One region of the Streptomyces sp. NPDC055239 genome, then DNA from elsewhere that is predicted to be linked to it. Evidence: riboswitches for the same ligand, from Rfam matches in the RefSeq annotation. Region 1 holds a riboswitch; each other region holds the start of a gene.
What was found. A riboswitch is a leader RNA that binds a small molecule or an ion and turns the genes downstream of it on or off. The one in region 1 is predicted to bind cobalamin.

Region 2: linked by a shared signal. The riboswitch ahead of ACWFRJ_RS26005 (cobalamin biosynthesis protein) and the one ahead of ACWFRJ_RS10580 (ABC transporter substrate-binding protein) in region 1 are both predicted to bind cobalamin.
Region 3: linked by a shared signal. The riboswitch ahead of ACWFRJ_RS22605 (CoA-acylating methylmalonate-semialdehyde dehydrogenase) and the one ahead of ACWFRJ_RS10580 (ABC transporter substrate-binding protein) in region 1 are both predicted to bind cobalamin.
Region 4: linked by a shared signal. The riboswitch ahead of ACWFRJ_RS30045 (ABC transporter substrate-binding protein) and the one ahead of ACWFRJ_RS10580 (ABC transporter substrate-binding protein) in region 1 are both predicted to bind cobalamin.

The regions. Positions count from the first base shown of each region.
Region 1 is NZ_JBSGRD010000002.1:984,261-989,726, reverse strand. Features, by position in the region: gene ACWFRJ_RS10600 (CGNR zinc finger domain-containing protein) at 1-20, opposite strand, end outside; gene ACWFRJ_RS10595 (MBL fold metallo-hydrolase) at 104-916, shown strand; gene ACWFRJ_RS10590 (ABC transporter ATP-binding protein) at 929-1,720, opposite strand; gene ACWFRJ_RS10585 (FecCD family ABC transporter permease) at 1,765-2,772, opposite strand; gene ACWFRJ_RS10580 (ABC transporter substrate-binding protein) at 2,859-3,917, opposite strand; cobalamin riboswitch at 4,011-4,196, opposite strand; gene ACWFRJ_RS10575 (VOC family protein) at 4,242-4,700, opposite strand; gene ACWFRJ_RS10570 (helix-turn-helix domain-containing protein) at 4,706-5,466, opposite strand, start outside.
Region 2 is NZ_JBSGRD010000008.1:345,419-350,884, forward strand. Features, by position in the region: gene ACWFRJ_RS25995 (putative cobaltochelatase) at 1-400, opposite strand, end outside; gene ACWFRJ_RS26000 (cobyric acid synthase) at 468-1,997, opposite strand; gene ACWFRJ_RS26005 (cobalamin biosynthesis protein) at 1,997-2,935, opposite strand; cobalamin riboswitch at 3,058-3,209, opposite strand; gene ACWFRJ_RS26010 (hypothetical protein) at 3,316-3,570, opposite strand; gene ACWFRJ_RS26015 (anion permease) at 3,583-4,863, opposite strand; gene ACWFRJ_RS26020 (lysozyme) at 5,099-5,466, opposite strand, start outside.
Region 3 is NZ_JBSGRD010000007.1:39,895-45,360, reverse strand. Features, by position in the region: gene ACWFRJ_RS22610 (acyl-CoA dehydrogenase family protein) at 1-159, opposite strand, end outside; gene ACWFRJ_RS22605 (CoA-acylating methylmalonate-semialdehyde dehydrogenase) at 165-1,664, opposite strand; cobalamin riboswitch at 1,908-2,078, opposite strand; gene ACWFRJ_RS22600 (short-chain fatty acyl-CoA regulator family protein) at 2,132-3,550, opposite strand; gene aceA (isocitrate lyase) at 3,919-5,208, shown strand; gene aceB (malate synthase A) at 5,344-5,466, shown strand, end outside.
Region 4 is NZ_JBSGRD010000011.1:1,642-7,107, forward strand. Features, by position in the region: gene ACWFRJ_RS30030 (ABC transporter ATP-binding protein) at 1-222, opposite strand, end outside; gene ACWFRJ_RS30035 (ABC transporter permease) at 219-1,061, opposite strand; gene ACWFRJ_RS30040 (ABC transporter permease) at 1,061-2,008, opposite strand; gene ACWFRJ_RS30045 (ABC transporter substrate-binding protein) at 2,010-3,515, opposite strand; cobalamin riboswitch at 3,607-3,791, opposite strand; partial or broken gene tsaD (tRNA (adenosine(37)-N6)-threonylcarbamoyltransferase complex transferase subunit TsaD) at 3,807-4,835, opposite strand; gene ACWFRJ_RS30055 (ABC transporter ATP-binding protein) at 4,906-5,466, opposite strand, start outside.

The sequences.
Region 1 (5,466 bases):
ATCTCGTTCACCTTTCTCATGGTACGCATTGCCTTCATCCGTGAGATACGGCTACGGTTTCTCACGGATAGATTGTTTCCCATCCGTGAGGTGTGTCTCCTCCATGTCATCCACGCCCTCCATGGCCGCATCCGGCACGACCGACGAGCAGATCCCCGTACGCGTCTTCGGCGGCCCGACCGCCCTCTTCGAGTACGGCGGTCTGCGGTTCCTCACCGACCCCACCTTCGACGCACCCGGCGAGTACCCGGCCCCGGGCGGCGCCGGCCTGACCAAGACCGCGCCCGCCTCGGTCCCCCTCTCCGCGCTCGGCTCCCTCGACGTGGTCCTGCTCTCGCACGACGAGCACCCCGACAACCTCGATGTCTCCGGCCGCGCCCTGCTCGCCGACGTACCGCTCACCCTCACCACGCCCGGTGGCGGGCGCCGCCTGCGCGACAGCCTCGGGGACAAGGTGAAAGGGCTGCAGGACTGGGAGTCCGTCGAGCTCGACCGGCCCGGCGGCGGACACGTGACCGTGACGGGCGTGCCCGCCGTGCACGGTCCCGGCAGGCGCGAGGACGTCGAAGCGCTCACCGGCGAGGTCGTCGGCTTCGTCCTGACCGGCGAAGGTCTGCCCACGGTCTACGTCAGCGGCGACAACGCCTCGCTCACCGCGGTCGAGGAGACGGCCGCGCGGTTCGGCCCCGTGGACACCGCCGTCCTCTTCGCCGGCGCGCCCCGCTTCCCCTTCCTGTTCGAGGGCGCACCGATCGTCCTCGACAGCGCCCAGGCCGCCGAGGCCACGAAGATCCTCGGTGCGCGCAGGGTCGTACCCGTCCACTTCGACAGCTGGGCCCACTTCACCGAGGGCCGCACCGAGTTGGTCGTCGCGTTCACCGCCGCGGGGCTCGCCGACCGTCTGCAGCTGGACTGACCACCCGAGGAGTCAGCCTCGCAGGAAGCGGATCGACGGGCGGCTGTCCTGGCCGCCGCCGTCCACCCTCGTCACCACCGCCCGCACCCCGTACACCTTCGCGATCAGCTCCTCCGTGATCACCTCGGACGGTGTGCCCGCCGCATGGGCCACGCCTTCGCGCAGGACCAGTACGTGGTCGCAGAACATGGCGGCCAGGTTCAGGTCGTGCAGGGCGATCACGCTGGTCAGGGGGAGGTCGGCGACCAGGGACAGGAGGTCGAGCTGGTGCTGGATGTCCAGGTGGTTGGTCGGTTCGTCAAGCAGGAGCTCCTGGGGAGCCTGGGCCAGGGCCCTGGCTATCTGGACCCGTTGGCGTTCGCCGCCGGAGAGGGTGTGCCAGGACTGGCCCGCGCGGTCGGCAAGGCCTGTGCGGGTCAGGGCCTCGTGGACCGCCTCGTCGTCCTGGGGCGTGGACGGGGACCACGCCCTGCGGTGCGGGATGCGGCCCAGGCGTACGACATCCTCCACCGACAACTCGACCTGCGTGGTGGCGTCCTGGTCCACCACCGCCACCCTGCGTGCCACCGTGCGGCGGCCCACGTCCCGCAGCGGACGGCCGTCCAGCGTGACCGCTCCCGATGCCGGGGCCAGGACGCCCGCCAGGATGCGCAGGAGGGTGGACTTGCCCGAGCCGTTCGGGCCGAGCAGGCCGACCGTGGATCCGGGGGGCGGGGCCAGGGTCACTCCGTCGACTATGAGGTGGCCGCCCGCCGTTCTGGTCACTCGGTCGGCTCGCAGGCCACGTTCGGCCTGTGGAATCACATCGTCGGTCACTTCGTCAGGCACGTCGTCGGTCACTTCGTCAGTCACGTCGTCTTTCGCGTGCGGTAGAGGACCAGGACGAATGCCGGTACGCCGATCAGGGACGTCACCACGCCCACCGGGACCTCCTGCGGGTCCAGGACCGTACGGGCGAGCGTGTCCACCCACACCAGGAACACCGCGCCCGCGAGCGCCGTGACCGGGAGCAGTCGCGCGTGCCCCGAGCCGCCCAGGGCGCGGGCCGCGTGCGGCAGGACCAGGCCGACGAAGCCGATGGCGCCCGCGCTGCTGACCAGCGCCGCCGTGAGCAGGGCCGTGGTGGAGAGCAGCAGGAGGCGGGTGCGGGCCACGTGGACTCCCAGCGTCGCCGCCGCGTCCTGGCCGAACACGAACGCGTCCAGGGTGCGGGCATGCGCCAGGCAGATGACGAGCGCGACGACGAGCACCGCCCCGCACAGCCAGACGTCCGTCCAGCCCACCCCGCTCAACGAGCCGAGCAGCCAGAACAGGACGCCCCGCGTCGTCTCCGCGTCGCCCGCCGTGAGGATCACGAAGGAGGTGAGCGCGGAGAAGAGCTGCATCGCCGCAACGCCGGAAAGCACCACCCTGTCGGTGCTCCCGCCCAGGGTGTGGCTGAGCAGCAGGACGAGGGCGAACGAGCAGAGGGCCCCCACGAAGGCACCCGCCGAGATCGACACCACTCCCCCGCCGACCCCCAGGACGACGATCGCGACCGCCCCCGTGGAAGCGCCCGAGGAGACGCCGAGCACGAAGGGGTCGGCCAGCGGATTGCGCAGGAGGGACTGGAGGACCGTTCCGCACACCGCGAGGCCCGCGCCGCAGACCGCAGCGAGGAGCGTGCGCGGCATGCGCAGGTTCCAGACGATGCCGTCCCGGATGGGCGTCAGCTCCGCCTCGCCCCAGCCGAGGTGGGCCGCCACCGCCGACCACACGTCCGGTACGGAGATGTCGGCGGGGCCGATCGTGACGGCCACCGCCACGGAGAGGGCGAGGGCGGCGAGTCCCGCCGTCCAGAGCAGTATCTGGCGCACACCGCCCGCGAGACCGGCACGGGAACCGACGTCAGGGCCGACACCGACACCGACACGGGCACGGGCGCCGACACCGGCGCCACCCCTCACTTGTCGAGCCCGAACTCGCGCAACGCGTCGGCGACTTGCTCCACGCCGTCCACCGTACGGATCGTCGGGTTCATGGCCTGGCCGCTCAGCAGCACGTACCGCTTCTTCTTCACCGCGGTCAGGTTCTTGGTGACCGGGTTGGACTCCAGGAACTCGATCTTCTTCTTCGCGCTCTCGGCCGTCTGCGACTTGCGGGTGAGGTCGCCGATGACCAGGACGTCCGGGTCACGGTCCGCCACCGTCTCCCAGTTGATCTGGGGCCACTCCTCGTGGGTGTCGTCGAAGACGTTCTTCGTGCCGAGCTCGCGGGTGATGATGCCCGGCGCTCCGCAGCAGCCCGCGATGTAGGGGGCGTCGGAGTTGGCGAACCAGTAGAGGAGCGAAGTGTCGGACGCTTCGATCTTCTCCGTGGCATTCGCCACCCGGCCCTTGAGCTCCGTGATCAGGCGTTCGCCGCGCTTCTCGACCCCGAAGGCCTTGGCCAGGTCCCGCACCTCGCCGTACACCGTGTCCATGGTCAGCGTCTTGACCCGCTTGCCGTCGCCGTCACCGCTGTTGTCCTTGCCCGCGCAGTCGGACGGCGAGACGTAGGCGGGTACGCCGAGTTCGGCGAACTTGGCGCGGTCCGCGACGCCGCCCTTGCTGACCGTCGCCAGGAAGGACGCGGTGACGAAGTCCGGCTCCTTGGCGAGGACCTTCTCGAAGGAGGGGTAGCTGTCGGCGATCCGGGGCACCTTGGCGTTGTCCTTCTCCAGACCTCCCAGCACCGGGTCCGTCCAGGTCCCGGTGCCGACCATGCGGTCCGCGAGGCCGAGGGAGAGCAGGATCTCGGTGGAGCCCTGGTCGAGGGAGACCGCCCGCTGCGGCGGCGCCTTGATCTCCGCCTTCTTGCCGCAGGAGGTCAGGGTCAGTGGATAGCCGTCGGCCTTCTTGCCCGCCGCCGACGTGGCGGAGGAATCCGACGAGCCGCCGCAGGAGGTCAGAGTGACGGCCAGAGCCGCGCTGAGGAAGACGGGCGTACGTACGCGACGGGCTGCACTGCGAAGGACGGGTATACGTACACGACGGGCTGTGGAGGACACACGATCCCTTGAGTCTCACGGCTCATACGCGGAGCCTGGCCTGCTTCGTCACCTCCGCCGCTCGGTGCGCGGGCGAAGGCGCCAGCAGGTCTTCGGACTCGGGGATCGGCCGGACGGGGCGCCTTCCCAGGCGTCCGTGGACGCCCAGTGGCCGTGGCCCCGCCCGTACCCCCTCACCGCTGCGCGTCAGTTCCGGATTCGCACCGGATTCCCTGGCCCTGGTGTGGGTCGACTGGCGTCCGCAAGCTATCACGCGAGGTCAGGACGCCCCACAGAATGCCTGGTCAAGACGCCTGGTCAGGACGCCTCGTCGGGCCTCGGTGCGCCGCGGTAGGTGCCGAAGGACCACTTGTTGCCCTCGGGGTCGGCGATCGCGAACTCCCGGCTGCCGTACGGCTGGTCCTCGATCTCACGGATGATCTTGACCCCTGCGGCACTGAGCCGCTGGTAGAGGTCGTCCACGTGATCGGTGACGACGTACGCGCCGAAGGTGCCCGGCTTCAGGCACCAGTCCTGCGACTTCTCGTCGTACGAGCCGAGCATCACGGCGCCGCCCTCGGGCCAGTCGAGCTCGGCGTGGGCCACGCGGTCGCCGTCCTCGTAGACGGCGGTGCGCAGGAAGCCGACCGTGCCGACCAGGAAGTCGATCAGGGCGGGGGCGTCGTTGGCCTGGAGCGACGGCCAGACATCGGGGGCGCGCCCGGCTGAAGCGGAGGTGGGCTGGGACTGAGGCTGCTTCTTCTCGTTGGTGTCCATGAGTCCTACTCTTCGCCCCCGCCATGGCTCCCGGCTTGGATATTCCGGCACTCTTCGGCCAGCCAGCCGCTGGGGCTCACCCCGGTGTACTGCCGGAAGTCCCGTACGAGGTGGGAGTGGTCGTAATAGCCGCAGTCGGCGGCGACGCGGGCCAGGTCGGGGGCGCCGCCCGAGGCGACAGGGCGTACGACGGCGTTGCGGGCGCGCTGGAAGCGCATCAGGCGGCCCGCCTGCTTGGGGCTCAGGCCCGTCTCGGCACGGAAGAGCGTGGTCAGGCGGCGTTCGCTGAGCGCCACGTGCCGGGAGAGGCCGCGCAGGGTGCCGACGCCCCGGTGCCGGGCGAGCCAGGCCCAGGCCTCGGCGACCTCGGGCCGTACGGCTCCGTCCGCGTCGGCGTCGGTCACGCGCTGCCTCAGATACGCGGACAGGGAGGCGAATCGCTCCTCCCACCCACCCTGCTCGCACAGCAGCTCCCGTACATCCACGGCGCGGCGCCCCATCACCTCCGCGCCGGACGTCACCAGGTCTCCGGTCAGCTCCGAGGCCGGGACGCCGAACAGGGCGCGGGCGGCGAGCGGATGCACGGCGAGCTGGATGCCCGCCTCGTGCTCGGGCCGCACGACGTACGCCGGGGACTGGTGCAGGCCGCCGAGGACGATGTCCGTGCGGATGGCGTCGGGGCCGACCGCCTGCTCGGGGCTGTGGCCGGTGGCGACGGGGCCGTCCAGCGAGAAGATCAGCGTCAGGTACGGGGACGGCAGGCCGC
Region 2 (5,466 bases), on a different contig from region 1:
GGATGCCGCGGTGGGCGTCGGCGAGCAGACCCGGCTCGAAGGCCTTCACGCCCTCGGCGAGCGCCCGCTCGATGTCGAGCGCCCCGACGAGGCGGTCCTCGGAGGCTCCTACGGGCAGTTCGACCATCCGCGCGTCGCGCACCGAAGCGCCGCCGGCGTCGTGCGGACCGTCGGGGCAGGCGGGGTCCGGGGCGGCCGGGGCGCAGGAGAAGCGGCATCCGGCGACGACGGGTACCTGCGGCAGCAAGGCCGAAAGGGCGCGCACGGCAGTGGACTTGGCGGTGCCCTTCTCGCCGCGTACGAGCACACCGCCGACGGCGGGCGAGACGGCGTTGAGCAGCAGGGCGAGCCGCAGGTCGTCCTGTCCGACGAGGGCGGTGAACGGATAGGGGGTACTCACAAGGCCTCCATTACGTGGTTCAGGGCGGGGCAAGGGGCAGCGGCTCTCGCCCAGGGTGCAGCGGCTCTCACCCGTCCCCCTCCGCCGGTCGTGCGGGCGCCCCGGGTGCGATGAAGGGGAGGCCGGGCGGGGCGCCGGTCTCGATCAGGCGGAGCAGCGCGTCCGTGTCCGCGTGCTGCTCGATCAGGTCGCCGAGCAGGTCGAGCTGCTCCTCGCGCAGTGCGGCGAAGCTGGTGTCGGGCGCGGGCACGAAGCGGCGCCCGGCGGCGCGGGCGACCTCCATCAGGAAACGGCGCCGGAACGCGTCGCTCTCCAGGGAGCCGTGCCAGTGCGTGCCCCACACCTCGCCTACTCGGCAGCCGTCCAAGAAGGGCTCTCCGCCCAGGACTTCGGCGACGCCGTGATGGATCTCGTACCCCTCGACGGGTTCGCCGAGCGCCTCGCCGACCGGGCGCGCGAGGGTCTTCTCGCGGGCGAACCGCACGCGCACGGGCAGCAGGCCGAGCCCGTCCACGGCTCCCGCCCGCGACTCGACGTCGTCCTCGATGTGCTCGCCGAGCACCTGGAAGCCGCCGCAGATCCCGAGCACCGGCCGCCCCTCGGCGGCGCGCCGCGCGATGGCGTCCGCGAGGCCGCGCTCGCGCAGCCACTGAAGGGCGCGGACGGTGCCGCGCGTGCCGGGTACGACGACGAGATCGGCGTCGACGAGCTCGTCGGCGCGGTCCACGAACCGCACCACGACGCCGGGTTCGGCGGCCAGGGCGTCCACGTCCGTGAAGTTCGACATCAGCGGTACGGCGCAGACGGCGACCCGCAGCACGTCCTCGCCGACCGGGGGAGCGACGACGGACTCCCGCACGGCGCCCCGCAGGGACACCCGAAGGCCGTCCTCCTCGTCGATGCCGAGGCCGTGCTGGAAGGGAAGGACGCCGAACGTACGCCGCCCGGTGAGCTCATGAAGCATGTCGAGCCCGGGTTCGAGCAGCGAGACGTCGCCACGGAACTTGTTGACGAGATAACCGGCGACCAGTTCCTGGTCCTCGGCGCTGAGCAGCGCGGTCGTACCGAAGAAGGAGGCGAAGACGCCGCCTCGGTCGATGTCGCCGACCACGACGACCGGGAAGCGGGCGGCCCGCGCGATCCCCATGTTCACGATGTCCGTACGCCGCAGATTGATCTCGGCGGGACTGCCCGCGCCTTCGCAGATCACGGCGTCATAGCCGCCCCGAAGTTCTTCGAGGCATCCCACGACGGTGGAGAGCAACTGTTCCTGGCGCCCCCCGTGATAGCCGCGCGCGCTCATCTCGCCCACGGGCTTTCCCATGAGGACGACCTGGCTGCTGCGGTCACTGCCCGGCTTGAGCAGCACGGGGTTCATCAGTGCGCTGGGTTCGACCCGGGCGGCCTGCGCCTGCATGGCCTGGGCCCGCCCGATCTCGGCGCCCTCGCGCGTGACGAAGGAGTTGAGGGACATGTTCTGTGCCTTGAAGGGCGCGACGGAGACCCCCTTGCGGGCCAGCCACCGGCAGATCCCGGCGGTGATCACGCTCTTGCCCGCATCGGACGTGGTCCCGGCAACGAGCAGCCCACCACTCATCAGACCCTGCCTTTCCGCATAGTGCTCACCACGGCCGCGACCCCCAGGGCAAGCAGCCCTACCCGGCGCGAGAGCTTCACGGCCCGTTCGATGTCGGCGACTTCGACGTCCCGCCCGTCCCCGTTCAGGACGGGCCGGTGCTCGATGCGGCCTCCGTACGAGAGGGTCCCCCCGAGCCGTACCCCCAACGCCCCTGCGAAGGCGGTCTCCACGGGCCCCGCGTTGGGGCTCGGATGCTTGGCCGCGTCCGCACGCCAGGCCTTCAGGGCACCGCGCGGCGCGTCTCCGGCGGCAGCCGCGAGCACCGCGGTGAGCCGGGCTCCGGGCCACCCCAGTACGTCGTCGAGCCGCGCGGAGGCCCACCCGTACCGCCGGTACTTCACCGACTTGTGCCCGACCATGGCGTCGAGCGTGTTCACGGCCCGGAAGGCGACAAGCCCGGGAACCCCGCCGAGAGCCCCCCACACCAAGGCGCCGACGACCGCGTCGGACGTGTTCTCGGCGACGGACTCGACCACGGCCCGCGCGATGCCGTCGGCGTCGAGGGACTGCGGATCACGGCCGCACAGATGCGGAAGGCGCTCCCGTGCCACCTCGATGTCCCCGGCGGCGAGCGCACCGCCGACGGCCCGCGCCTCGCGCCCCAGCGAGGTCCCGCCGACGACGGCCCAGGTGGTGGCGGCGGTCAGCGCGACGGATGCGGCGCGTGAGTCACGTACAAGAGAAGAGGCCAGGACGGCGGCACCTGCCGCACCCCCGGCGCACACCACGGCATGCAGGGCGCCCCACCCGCGGTGGTCACGCCACAGCACACGCTCTACGGCACCGGCGGCCCGGCCGAACGCGGCGACCGGATGCCCGCGGCGAGGATCGCCGAGGAACAGATCACCGAGGAGGCCGGCGGCGGCGCCGTACGCGAAGTCGCGATCGGCACGCATGGCTTCAGCCGGCCGTGACGCGGAGGGGAGCGAGGGGCCCGGCCTGTACAGGCGGGGGCACAGAGACCGGCAACGGGCGGCCGCGCATGGCGATATGTCCTCACTCAGGGTGTCCGCGCCCTGATTCGACGAGATCGGCGGCGAGAGTTCCTGGCTTCCGAGGAGCCGGCTGAGTCAGCTCCTCGATGACAGTGGCGGGACCGCGCCGGATTCGCACCGGCTTCCTCTTCTGCCGCCGTAATGGCTCCGGCAGTCCACCACGCCCGCGAACGCCCGTCAACTTGCCGTTGACCTGGGGCGGGAGAGTGTGCCGAGGCCCACAGACAGAGGTGGGGTGCGGGCCGCCGAAGCGTCCCGCACCCCACCCGGAGCTGCGATCGTCAGGCGACGATCAGATAGATCCCGTACGCCACCGCCGCCGCGCAGAGCGCGAAGCACACGTACGCGCCCGTGCGTGCCGCCACCGGGGGCCCGCCCGCCGTGGAAGCGGCGGAAGCGGTCGAAGTGGCGCCGGACGTTGCCGTCTCGCGCTTGGAGAGGCCGACGATGCCGAGGGTGAACAGGCCCACCAGGGCCACCGTCACCGCGAGGCTGACTCCGAACACGGAGCCGAGAGCTGCCCAGTCGATGTTCATGCTGACTTGTCCTTACACCGTGGCGGGCCGGGCGGGGTCCGCCGCGGTGCCGGTCGGGGCCGGGGCCTGGATGGTGGCCTTGACGAGGTCGACGTCGGGGCTCGTCACGGCCGACCCGGTGGGCGGCGGAGAGACGGCGGCGATCGCGGTGGTCACGACGCCCGCCGGCTCGTCCGCGAAGGAGCTGCGGATCTCGTCGTCGGCGACGTTCGTGTGGTCGACGGCGTTGCGCCGGGACAGCACCCAGATCACGGCAGAGCCGGTCACCAGGAGCGCGGCGGTCGCCGCGATGCCCCAGGGGCCCTGCTTGGTGAGGAACTCGGCGCCCGCGCCGACCAGACCGGCGGCCGGGAGCGTCAGGCCCCAGGCGACGAACATGCGCGTCGCCGTGGACCAGCGGACCACACCGCCCTTGCGGCCGAGGCCCGCGCCCATCACGGCGCCCGAGCAGACCTGGGTGGTGGAGAGCGAGAAGCCGATGTGCGAGGAGGCCAGGATCGCGGTCGCGGCGCTGGTCTGGGCGGCGAAGCCCTGCTGCGGCGCGAGGTCCGTGAGGCCCTTGCCCATGGTGCGGATGATGCGCCAGCCACCGAGGTACGTGCCGAGCGCGATGGCGATGCCCGCCGAGACGATGACCCACATCGGTGGGTTGGCGCCCGGGTTCAGGACGCCGCCGGTGATCAGGGCGAGCGTGATGATGCCCATGGTCTTCTGCGCGTCGTTCGTGCCGTGCGCCAGCGAGACGAGGCCCGCGGAGGCGATCTGACCGGTGCGGTAGCCCTTGGCGGTCGCCTTGGTGTCGGTGTTGCGTCCGATGCGGTACGTCAGACGCGTGGCCAGCGTCGCGGCGATGCCGGCGACGAGGGGCGCGGCGATCGCGGGGATCAGGATCTTGGTGACGACGGTGCCGCCGTTGATCGACGACCAGCCCATCGACATGACCGCGGCGCCGATGAGGCCGCCGAAGAGCGCGTGGGAGGAACTGGAGGGCAGGCCCACCAGCCAGGTCAGGAGATTCCAGAGGATCGCGCCCACCAGGGCGGCGAAGATCACCTCTGTCTTCAGTCCGTCTTCGTTGACGATTCCGCCGGAGATCGTCTTGGCGACCTCGACCGACAGGAAAGCGCCGACGAGGTTCAGCACGGCGGACATGGCCACCGCCGTCTTGGGCTTGAGAGCGCCAGTCGAGATGGTGGTCGCCATCGCGTTGGCCGTGTCGTGGAAACCGTTCGTGAAGTCGAACACGAGAGCGGTAACGATCACGATCCCGAGGAGAAGCGTGATGTGTTCCATTTACCCAGGCTTCTGTTGGACGTCAGTGGCAAGTGGAACGTAGGCAAGCTGGGTGAACGGAAAGTGAACTTGGTCGGGCCGTGCGGTGACCCAATTCGGGGCACTGCCACTCCGGTTCCGTCGTGGCTCTGACGAAGATCGCCCGGAGTGGCGTCGCGAGGCCTGGAACGTGAGCTTCCAGAGGCCCGGAATGCGGGCTTCCAAGGGTGTCCGACCGGTATCCGGCCGTGCCCGGCTACCCTCGGGCGAACTTCTTCAACTGCTTCATCGAACCGTTGAAGAGATTCTGGTCACCCGGGAACCTGCCGCCGTTGTCGTACTGCCAGAACGTCAGGTACGACCAGCCCCTGGGCAGCTTCCCCGACGTCGACGACCAGTGCGCCAGCCACAGCGCGTGATGCGCCGCGAAGGCACGGCTGCCGCCCGTGCACTTGTTCCACCACCTGGTGGTCGTGTAGATCACGGGACGCCGTCCCGTCTGCCGCTTCACCTCGTTGCTGAACGACTTGATCCAGTGGACCATGCCCCTCTTGCTGATGCCGTAGCACTTCCGCTTGCCGTAGGGATTGTGCTCGATGTCGAGGGCCGGCGGCAGCGTCCGGC
Region 3 (5,466 bases), on a different contig from region 1:
CCCGCCGAGCCCGAGCCCGGCCGCCTTGCGCAGTACGTCGAGGGGGAAGTGCTTGTCCTGGTCCCACTGCACGGCACGGGGAGCCAGGTGGTCCTCCGCGAAGTCGAGCGTGGTCTCGACGAGGGCCTGCTGGTCCTGGGTGAGCGATGCGCTGGTCATGGCGCTCATCCCATGGTGGGCAGGGTGAAGCTCGCGCCTTCCCTGACCCCTGAGGGCCAGCGCGAGGTGACGGTCTTGGTGCGGGTGTAGAAGCGGATGGCGTCCGGGCCGTGCTGGTTCAGGTCGCCGAAGCCGGAGCGCTTCCAGCCGCCGAAGGTGTGGTAGGCGACGGGGACCGGGATGGGGACGTTCACTCCGACCATTCCGGTGTCGACGCGGCGCGTGAAGTCGCGGGCGGTGTCGCCGTCCCTGGTGAAGATCGCGACCCCGTTTCCGTACGGGTGCTCGCTGGGCAGCCGCAGGGCTTCCTCGTAGTCGGCGGCCCGTACGACGCACAGGACGGGCCCGAAGATCTCCTCACGGTAGATCCGCATCCGCGGACTGACCCGGTCGAAGAGCGATGCTCCGGCGAAGAACCCGTTCTCATGGTCCGGAAGCTCGAACTGCCTACCGTCCACGACGAGTTCGGCGCCCTCGTTCACGCCGATGTCGACGTAGCGCCGGACCCGGTCGAGCGCGTCCCTGCTCACCAGCGGGCCGAAGTCGGCTTCGGGGTCGTCGCTGCGGCCGATGCGGAGCGCGCCGATACGTTCCTTGAGTGCGGCGACCAGCGCGTCGGCGGTCTCCTCACCGACGGGCACGGCCACCGAGATGGCCATGCAGCGCTCGCCCGCCGAGCCGTATCCGGCACCGATGAGGGCGTCGACGGCCTGGTCGAGATCGGCGTCCGGCATGACGATCATGTGGTTCTTGGCGCCGCCGAAGCACTGGGCGCGCTTGCCGTGGGCGGCGGCGGTGGCGTAGATGTGCGCGGCGACGGGAGTGGAGCCGACGAAGCCGAGCGCGCCGACGCGGGGGTCCTCCAGGAGGGTGTCGACGGCTTCCTTGCCACCGTTGACGACGTTCAGGACGCCGGGCGGCAGGCCTGCCTCGAGGAACAGTTCGGCGAGGCGCAGGGGCACGGACGGGTCGCGCTCGGACGGCTTGAGGATGAACGCGTTGCCGCAGGCGATGGCGGGCGCGGCCTTCCACAGCGGGATCATGGCGGGGAAGTTGAAGGGGGTGATCCCGGCGACGACTCCGATCGGGGAGCGCAGCGAGTGCACGTCGATGCCGGTACCCGCGTTGTCGGTGAACTCGCCCTTGAGCAGGTGCGGGATACCGGCGGCGAACTCCACGACCTCCAGGCCGCGTTGAAGGTCGCCGTGCGCGTCGGCCACGGTCTTGCCGTGCTCGGCCGAAAGCATCCGCGCAAGGGATTCGCGTTCGGCCTCGACGAGTTGGAGGAAGCGCAGGAGGACGCGGGCGCGCCGCTGCGGGTTCCAACGGCCCCACTCCTGCTGTGCGTTGACGGCGTCAGTGATCGCCGTCTCGGTGTCGGCCCGGCCCGCGAGCGGTACGCGGGCCTGGACGGTGCCGGTGTTGGGGTCGTACACGTCGCCGAAGAGGCCCGACGTGCCGGCGGTGTGCTTGCCGCCGATGAAATGCGTGAGTTCACGGACCATGGGTGCCTGCTCTCGTCAGGTGCGATCCGGGGAGGGCACGGCGAGCCGCCGGCGGGGCGCACGGGTGTGTGCGCTGCCGGGGTGAGCCGCGGGACAGGGGACGTCGGGACCGTCAGGCGTGGAGGAAGAGTGCCGGAGGTCGCGAAGTCCTATGAGCGCGTGGTGAGTTGACTGCGCTCCGCCGGATCACCAGGGTCGTGGGTACGTACCGGTGCCATGCGTGTCTGCTCCATCCTCGTGGACAACACGGAACGTTCCGCGGCCGGTATCCTGACTCCCGGATCTACGCGCGGCGCCCGCCTTCCCGGCAGACCTCGCCAGTGGCGTGTGGATGGCAGCACACTCCCCGGTCACAGTGGCGGGACCGTGCCGGTTTCACACCGGCTTCCCTGCACCGCGGACCTTGTGTCACGAAGATATAGTTGGACGTCCTAGTAAGTCCACCCCCTCACTCGGCGTCCACCCCCTCATTCGATGCCCGCCCGCTTCACGGCCACGGGGTAGGGCACGAAGGTGCTGCTGTTCTCGTCGATCGCCAGGCTGCGGTCCAGTGGTGGCACCGCCCGCTGTGGGCAGTCCGTACGTTCACAGAGACGGCAGCCCATGCCGATGGGCACGGCGGACGACGCGCTGTCGAGGTCGAGGCCGTCGGAGTAGACGAGCCGTGAGGCGTGGCGGATCTCGCAGCCGAGGCCGATGGCGAAGGTCTTGCCGGGCTCGCCCCAGCCGCCGCGATGCCGGGTGACCGCTCGTGCGGTCCACAGGAAACGCTGCCCGTCCGGCATCGATGCCACCTGGACGTGGATGCGGCCGGGCGCGGCGAACGCCTCGTACACGTTCCAGAGCGGGCAGGTGCCGCCCGCGCGGGAGAAGTGGAAGGCGGTGGCGGACTGCCTCTTCGACATGTTGCCCGCCCGGTCGACCCGCACGAAGGAGAAGGGCACACCGCGCAGCCGGGGCCGCTGCAGGGTGCTGAGGCGGTGGCAGATCGTCTCGTAGCCGAGTCCGAAGTGGTCGGTGAGACGCTCGATGTCGTAGCGGAACTCCTCGGCGGCCGTGTGGAAGCGGCGGTAGGGCAGGATCAGCGCGGCGGCGAAGTAGTTGGCGATGCCGATGCGGGCCAGCGGCCAGGCCGCGGTCTCCTGGCCGAAGTCCTCCGAGGCGAGCGCGGAGATGTCGTCCGCGTATTCGAGCAGCACGAGTTGGGTGGCCATCCGGAACGCCTGCTGGCCGGGGCGCAGACGGTTGGAGAGGTGCAGGACGCGGGCCGTCGGGTCGTAGTGGTGCAGGAGCTCCTGGGCGTCCGCGGCCAGGCGCACTCCGTGGCGCTCGGCGAGGCGCGCGGACAGGGCGCGTACGACCTCGCCGGGGCGTACGCCGATCTCGGCGGCGAACCGCTCGGCGGCGAGATCGATGTCGTGCAGATAGTTCTGGCGCCGGTAGAAGAACTCACGGATCTCCTCGTGCGCGGAGCGGGGCTGCGCCGCCGTTCCCGGCCCCCGCCCCTCCGCGGCTTCGGAGAGCTGTTCGGTGAGGTGCTGGTTCCGTCGTCCGAGGTCCACCAGGACCGTCGCCACGGCGGGCATGCGCGATGCCAGGTCCGAGAGGTCGGAGGCGGACACCCGGCCCGCGGAGACCTCTCCGGTGAGGGCGTCCCGCAGGTCGGCCACCAGACGGCTCGTGTCGCGCTCGGAGAAGAAGCCCGGGTCGACGCCGAACGCCTCCGTGAGCCGCAGCAGCACGGGCACGGTCAGCGGCCGGGAGTCGTGCTCCATCTGGTTCAGATAGCTCGGCGAGATGGCAAGGGACCGGGCCAGATCGGCCTGGCTCATGCGGCGCTCCTCCCGCAGCCTGCGCAGCCGCGCTCCCGCGTACGTCTTGCTCACCCGTGGCTCCTGTCCGGTCACGATCACCCTCGTCGGCACTGCCCGTGATGGTAGCCACGCGAACGGGACTCCAGGCATTAACAGACTTGGCAATACGGCGTCGGAAGATGCGCAGAAGTTGGCAGCTTTCCCCGGTTGTTGGCACTGAGTGCCGGTGTCAGAGTCGTACCGCGGCCCGCCGGACTCCGTCGGGCGGATCGGAATCGGGGCGCGACTCGATGCCCTGACGTCGGTGATCCCGACCCTTCCGCCCAACTCGGCAGCATTGCTCGGATTGCACACCCAGGGGATCGGTGGGCCGCACCCTCAATTTGTCCGGCACTCAGTGCCAAGCATTCGCACAGTTCACGATTCCTCAGGAGACGGTCATGGCTCAGGCAGGGACGACCACAGCAACGGCCCAGGAGCTGGCTCAGCGGTGGGCATCCGCCCCCCGGTGGAAGGGCATCGAGCGCACCTACACCGCCGAGGACGTGGTCAGGCTCTCCGGCAGCGTCCGCGAGGAGAGCACCCTCGCCCGGCGCGGCGCCGAACGCCTGTGGCGCCAACTGCACGAGCAGGACTACATCCACGCGCTCGGCGCCCTGACAGGCGGCCAGGCGGTCCAGCAGGTCAAGGCCGGTCTGCAGGCGATCTACCTGTCCGGCTGGCAGGTGGCCGCCGACGCGAACCAGGCCGGGCACACCTACCCCGACCAGTCCCTCTACCCCGCCAACTCGGTCCCCCAGGTGGTCCGCCGGATCAACAACGCCCTGCTGCGCGCCGACCAGATCGCCACCGCCGAGGGCGGCGATGACACCACCGACTGGCTCGCGCCGATCGTCGCCGACGCCGAGGCGGGCTTCGGCGGACCGCTCAACGCCTTCGAGCTGACCAAGGCGATGATCGCCGCAGGTGCGGCGGGCATCCACTACGAGGACCAGCTGGCCTCGGAGAAGAAGTGCGGGCACCTGGGCGGAAAGGTGCTCGTGCCGACCGGCCAGCACATCCGCACCCTCAACGCGGCCCGCCTCGCCGCCGACATCGCCGATGTGCCGACGCTGATCGTGGCACGCACGGACGCGCTCGCCGCGAACCTGCTGACCAGCGACGTCGACGAGCGTGACGCCCGGTTCGTCACGGGCGAGCGCACCGCCGAGGGCTTCTACCGGGTGCGGAACGGCATGGAGCCCGTCATCGCCCGCGGCCTCGCCTACGCCCCGCACGCCGACCTCATCTGGGTCGAGACCGGCACCCCTGACCTCGCCCAGGCCCGCGAGTTCGCCGAGGCGATCCACGCCGAGCACCCCGACCAGATGCTCGCCTACAACTGCTCGCCGTCGTTCAACTGGCGTGCCGCCCTGGACGACGACCAGATCGCCAAGTTCCAGCGCGAGCTCGGCGCGATGGGCTACCGCTTCCAGTTCATCACCCTGGCCGGCTTCCACTCCCTCAACCACGGCATGTTCGACCTGGCCCGCGGCTACGCCGAGCACGGCATGACCGCCTATGTGGACCTCCAGGAGCGCGAGTTCGCCGCGCAGGCGCAGGGCTTCACCGCCGTGAAGCACCAGCGTGAGGTCGGCACCGGGTACTTCGACCAGGTGTCCACCGCGGTCAACCCGGCCTCCTCCACGACTGCGCTCGCCGGGTCCACCGAGGAGGAGCAGTTCCACTAGACGCTTCGCTGGAACGCGGCAATCACACCCTCGGGCCGGTGGGGGCTTGGCGCGCAGTTCCCCGCGCCCCTTCGGGGCACGTCCATCGCGCCCCCACCGCCCCGTCAGTCCGCCCCGCCTGCTGAGGAGACCCGCATGTCCATCTCCGCTCCGACAAGCCGTGCCCAGGTCCTCGGCGTGCCAGGTCACCGGCACGACGAGATCCTCACCCCCGAGGCTCTGGATTTCGTAGGCAGCCTCGTCGAAGCCTTCGCCGAT
Region 4 (5,466 bases), on a different contig from region 1:
GGCAAGCAGGACACGTCCGGCCAGCCGCACGCCGCCGCGTGAGGCGCCGAGCGCGGCAAGACCGAGTGTGGTCTTGCCGCTGCCAGACGGGCCGACGACGGCGACCACGGCGCCTGCCGGGACGGTCACTTCGACCCGGTCCAGGAGCGGGCGCGCGCTCCCGTCGGCATAGGCGGAGATCTCCGGGATCTTCAGGAGCGGCAGGTCGGTGGAACCGGTCACGGTCTTCCTCTCCGGTGGGCGAGGGCGTCGTCCACGAGCAGGTTTCCGCCGACGCACAGCGCCGTCAGCAGTCCGGCGGGTACGAGGACGGCGGCGGGCTGGGTGAACAGTGCGTCGCTGTTGCGCTCGATGAGCACTGCCCAGTCCGGCGAGGAAGCGGGCAGTCCAAGGCCGAGGAAGTTGGCGGACGCCAACAGGTACAGCACGACGGAGAATCTGCCGCCCGCATCAGTGGCCAGTGGAGCGGCCAACTCCCGCGCCAGATGCCGGAGGTGGATGTACGCCCAGCCGTGCCCCTGCATCCGCAGTGCCTCGACGACCGTGCGGGAACCGGGCGCGAGCGCGGCGCCGCGTACCAGGCGTGCGACGGCGGGGACTTGAAGCATCCCGGCGACCGCCACCAGCCAGAACCACTCACGGTGTCCCGTCGCGGCCAGGGTCATGAGGACCAGCAGGCCGGGGAAGGCCAGCAGCAGGTCCAAGGCACGCATCACCGTCTCGTCGAGGCCACGTCGCGGCCCAGCGGCCAGCAGACCGAGCGGAACCCCGACGGCCGTACCGACCAAGAGCGCCGCCAGGGCGCTGCCCACCACCGAGGCCCCGCCTTGCAGTACGAGTTCGAGCACATCGCGTCCAAGGACGTCCGTGCCGAGCAGGTGCCCCGCGCCGGGCGGCTGCGACGGCAGAGCATCCTCGTACGACAGGGCCTCCCCCGCCACCCACGGCCCCAGCAGGGCCGCGAGCACCGGCACCCCCAGCAGGACCAGGGCGATCCACGGCATGCGCGACGACATGCGCCGTCGTACCTCACCCACCGATTCGGCCTTCTCCGGCAGCATCACGCTGTCACCTCCCGTCGCGGTGCGAGCCGGTGCGCGGCCAGATCGGCGACGAGGTTCACGGCGACGGCGGTGCCCGCGAACAGGAGCGCGTACGTCTGCACTTGGGGCAGGTCCCGGTTCTGCACCGCCTCGACGAAGCCGCTGCCGAGGCCGCGGAATCCGAACACCGCCTCCACGAGCACGGCGCCGCCAAGGAGCCCCTCCACGCACCGGGCGTACTGCTGCGCGGCAGGGCCCAGGGCGTTGGGCAGCACGTGGCGCAACACCACCGTGCGTTCCCGCATGCCGAGCAGCCGTAGATGCTCGGCGACAGGACCGTGCCGCTCGGCCGCCACCCCGACGCGGATCTGGCGTGCCAGATCACACAGGTGCCGGGCCGTCAGTACGGTGACGGGGAGCACCAGGACGGTCGGCTCCGCCAGCAGCGCGGCCGTGTCCATGCCGACGGCGGTGGCGGGGAGGAGTCCGGCCGCCAGGGACACCGATGCGACGAGCAGCAGCCCGAGCACGAACTCCGGGACGGCGTGCAGCAGCACGGCGGCGGCGTTCAGCGTGCGGTCGGTGCGGCTGCCCTCACGCAGCCCGGACAGGGTGCCGAGCAGCGGCGCCACCAGGGTGACGAGGAGCAGCGCCGGTACACCCAGGAGCAGCGTCACCCCGGTGCGGCGAGCGATGTCGTCGCCCACCGGAAGGCCGGTGGTCAGGGAGTTTCCCAGGTCGCCGGTGAGCAGCCGCCCGAGCCAGTGCAAGAAGCGGGCCCAGGCAGGCTCATCGAGACCCAACTTCCCTCTCAGCGCCGCCACTTGTTCCGGCGTGCCGAGTTCGCCGCGGAGCACGTCGGCGGTGTCGCCGGGAAGGAGCGATCCGACGGCGAACACAGCCACCAGTACGCACAGGCACTGGACCAGTGCCAGGAGCGAACGCCGCAGAATGTAGGCGCGCACCTCAGCCGACGCGGACCCGGTCGAAGCGGGCCCAGTCGTGTGAGTTCGGCGGTGCCGCACGCAGGCCGCGGACGGACCGGTCGATGGCGTCGGTGGCATCCGAGAAGGCCCATACAAGGAGTCCGGACTCGTCGCGGGCGATCTTCTGGGCGCGGGCCAGCAGGCTCAGCCGGTCCTGCTCGTCACGGGTGGTCCTGGCTCGCTCGAGGAGCGCGTCGAACTTCTTCGAGGCGTACTGCGTCTGGTTGCGGGCCGCTCCGCCGCGCACCCGCTGCTGCAGGAAGTCGGAGACGGGCAGGGTGGAGGTGGTGTTGAAGGCGGCGACGCCCTTCGTCCTGATCTCGGAGAAGTAGGCACTGGAAGCACGGGTGTTGGCCGTCAGCTTCAGTCCGACCTCGCGCAGCTGCCGCGCCATCAGATCCGCGGCGGGCTCCCACGCGGCGTCGACGGAACTCGTCTCCACGGTGATGTGCAGACCTTCGGCCCCGGCCTCCTTCACCAGTCCGCGTGCCTCGTCGACATCCCGTGCACGCTGCTTGATGTCGTCCGGGTAGCCGCGCAGGCCCATGCCGAACAGGTCGTCGCCGGTCTCACCGTGGCCGGCGAGCGCGATACGCACCAGCGCCGCCCGGTCGATGCCGAGCTGTACGGCCCGCACGAGGCGTGGATCGTTGAACGGCTCGCGGCCGGTGCGCAGGAGGAGTTGCTGCGCGGTCGCACGCTCGGCCGTCAGCAACCGGGTCGAGCCCTCCTTCTTGAGCCGTTCCACGGAGGATCCGGCCATGTCGGCGGCGTAGTGCACCTGTCCGGACAGCAGTGCGTTGAGCCGCGCCGACTCGTCGTTCGCCGGGACGATCTCGAGCTCGGCGATGTGCGGAGCGCCGTCCCAGTGGTCGGCCCAGCGCCGGTAGCGGGCGGTGCCTCCGGGTGTGAACGACACGTAGGTGAAGGGTCCTGAGCCGACGGGCTTGCGGAAGTCCTTCGTGCCGTCGGGGATGATCTCGGTGCCGGGCCCGGCGAGAACGGTGGGGAACTCGAAGTTCGGCGCCTTCAGTTTGAAGACCACGGACCGTTCGCCGTCGGCCTTGCTCGCGGCGAAGTCGATCGAGGAGAGCAGCACTTGCGAAGGCGAGCCGGTGTCGGGGTCGGCGGCGCGGCGGTAGCTGTAGAGGACGTCTTTCGCGATGACGGGCTTCCCGTCGTGGAATTCCGCCGCGCGCAGGCGTATGCGCCATCGCGTGCCGGAGGCGTCGCTCTCCCATGACTCCGCGAGCCGTGGCCGGACGGACATGTCGTCCGCGTACGTACCGAGCGTGTCGTAGAGGGCCTTGGCGCGGGCCTGGTCGACGAAGTTGGGGGCTACGTGGGGGTCGAGGGTCTCCTGGGAGCCGCCCGACGTGAACGCGGCACGGAACCGGTCGCTTGCTCCCCCGTCCTTCCCGTCCCCGCCACAGCCGGTGAGCAGGCCGGACGCGGTAAGGGCCAGGGCCCCTCCGGCGGCAAGCACCCCTCTCCTGCCGGGTTCAGGGCGCTGCTTCGGCTCCGTCCGGGCATACGTGATCACAGTCGATCCTCTCCGGGGTGTCCTCGCCCCTGCTGTCAGATCGGCGACGGATCAGTCTCCTGACTTCCGGATCGTCGCTCGCCTCCGCCTTCCCGTCCGCGTGCGCGAACAGTGGCGTGCGGGAGGATCGCTCCCCGGTCACAGTGGCGGGACCGCGCCGGATTCACACCGGCTTCCTGGTTCCCGTCGCCTCGTGTGCTCATTGTGGCCTACGAGTTGTCGCGTACGAGGCGGCGGCGTGAGGGAGGCGTACTCCAGCGGTGCGGACGGGTCGATCGACACATCGAGGGGAGCGGGTTCGGCACCGGAGCGGACCAGCAGGTCACCGACGGCGGCGATCATGGCGCCGTTGTCGGTGCAGAGCGTCATCGGCGGCACCCGCAGCTCGATGCCCGCGGCCCGGCAGCGCTGTTCGGCCAGGGCCCGCACACGGGAGTTCGCGGCCACTCCGCCGACCACGATCAGCGTCTTCACGTCGTGGTCGCGGCACGCCCGCACGGCCTTGCGGGTGAGGACGTCGGCGACGGCTTCCTGCAGCGCGGCTGCCCCGTCGGCGACCGACGGCTCCGCGCCGCGCCGCCGGTGCTGCTCCACCCAGCGTGCGGCGGCCGTCTTCAGCCCGGAGAACGAGAACGCGTACGGGTCGTCCCCGGCCCGGGTCAGCGGGCGCGGGAAGGTGACCGCGCCGGGGTCGCCGTCACGCGCGGCGCGGTCGATGGCGGGTCCGCCCGGATACGGCAGACCCAGGATGCGGGCGACTTTGTCGAAGCACTCACCGGCCGCGTCGTCGAGCGTGTCGCCCAGGTGCTGGATCGGCTCACGCACCAGGTCCGGGACCAGGAGCAGGGACGTGTGGCCGCCGGAGACGATCAGGACCACACACGGCTCGGGCAGCGGGCCGTGCTCGAGGGTGTCGGCGGCGACGTGTCCGGCCAGGTGGTGCACTCCGTACAGCGGTACGTCCGCCGCATAGGCCAGGGACTTCGCACCGGCGAGGCCGACCTGGAGGGCGCCGGAGAGGCCGGGTCCCGTGGTGACGGCGACGGCGTCGATCTGCCCAAGGCGCAGACCGGCGTCCGCCAGGGCCTGTCGTACGACCGGAGTGAAGGCGTGCAGATGGGCGCGGGCGGCGATCTCGGGCACCACGCCTCCGAAGCGGGCGTGTTCGTCCATGCTCGACGCCACCACGTGGGCAAGGAGTCTTCCGCCCCGCACGATGCCCGCGCCGGTCTCGTCGCACGACGACTCGATCCCCAACACCACCGGTTCGCTCACTGCGACCCTCCTTCTGCACATATTCTCTAGTTGCAATATATGTGCAATAAGGGGGTGGTCATTCCCCCACGGACTCCGTCACCGGCTCCAAGGGGAAGTGGCACAGGGCGGTGTGGGAGTCGGACGCGCCCGCAGTCTCCCGGACGACGAGCGGCGGAGCCTCGTTGGCGCACAGGTCCTCGGCGCGCCAGCACCGGGTACGGAAGCGGCAGCCGGAGGGGATGTCGAAGGGCGAGGGGATCTCCCCCTGGAGCTGGATCTCCCGGTCGCCGGTGGCGCGGGAGGCGTCCAGGACCGGTGCGGCCGACATCAGCGCCGAGGTGTAGGGGTGCTGGGGCCGGTCGAAGACCTCCTCGGTGTTCCCGTGCTCGATGACCTTGCCCAGGTACATCACCGTCACCCGGTCGGCGATGTAGCGCACCACGGACAGGTCGTGGGAGATGAACACGTACGCGACACCGAGGCGTGAGCGGAGTTCCGACAGGACGTTCAGGACCTGCGCCTGTACGGACAGGTCGAGCGCGGAGACGGGCTCGTCACAGACGATGAGGTCGGGGTCCAGGGCCAGTGCGCGGGCGATGCCTATGCGCTGGCGCTGCCCTCCGGAGAACTCGTTCGG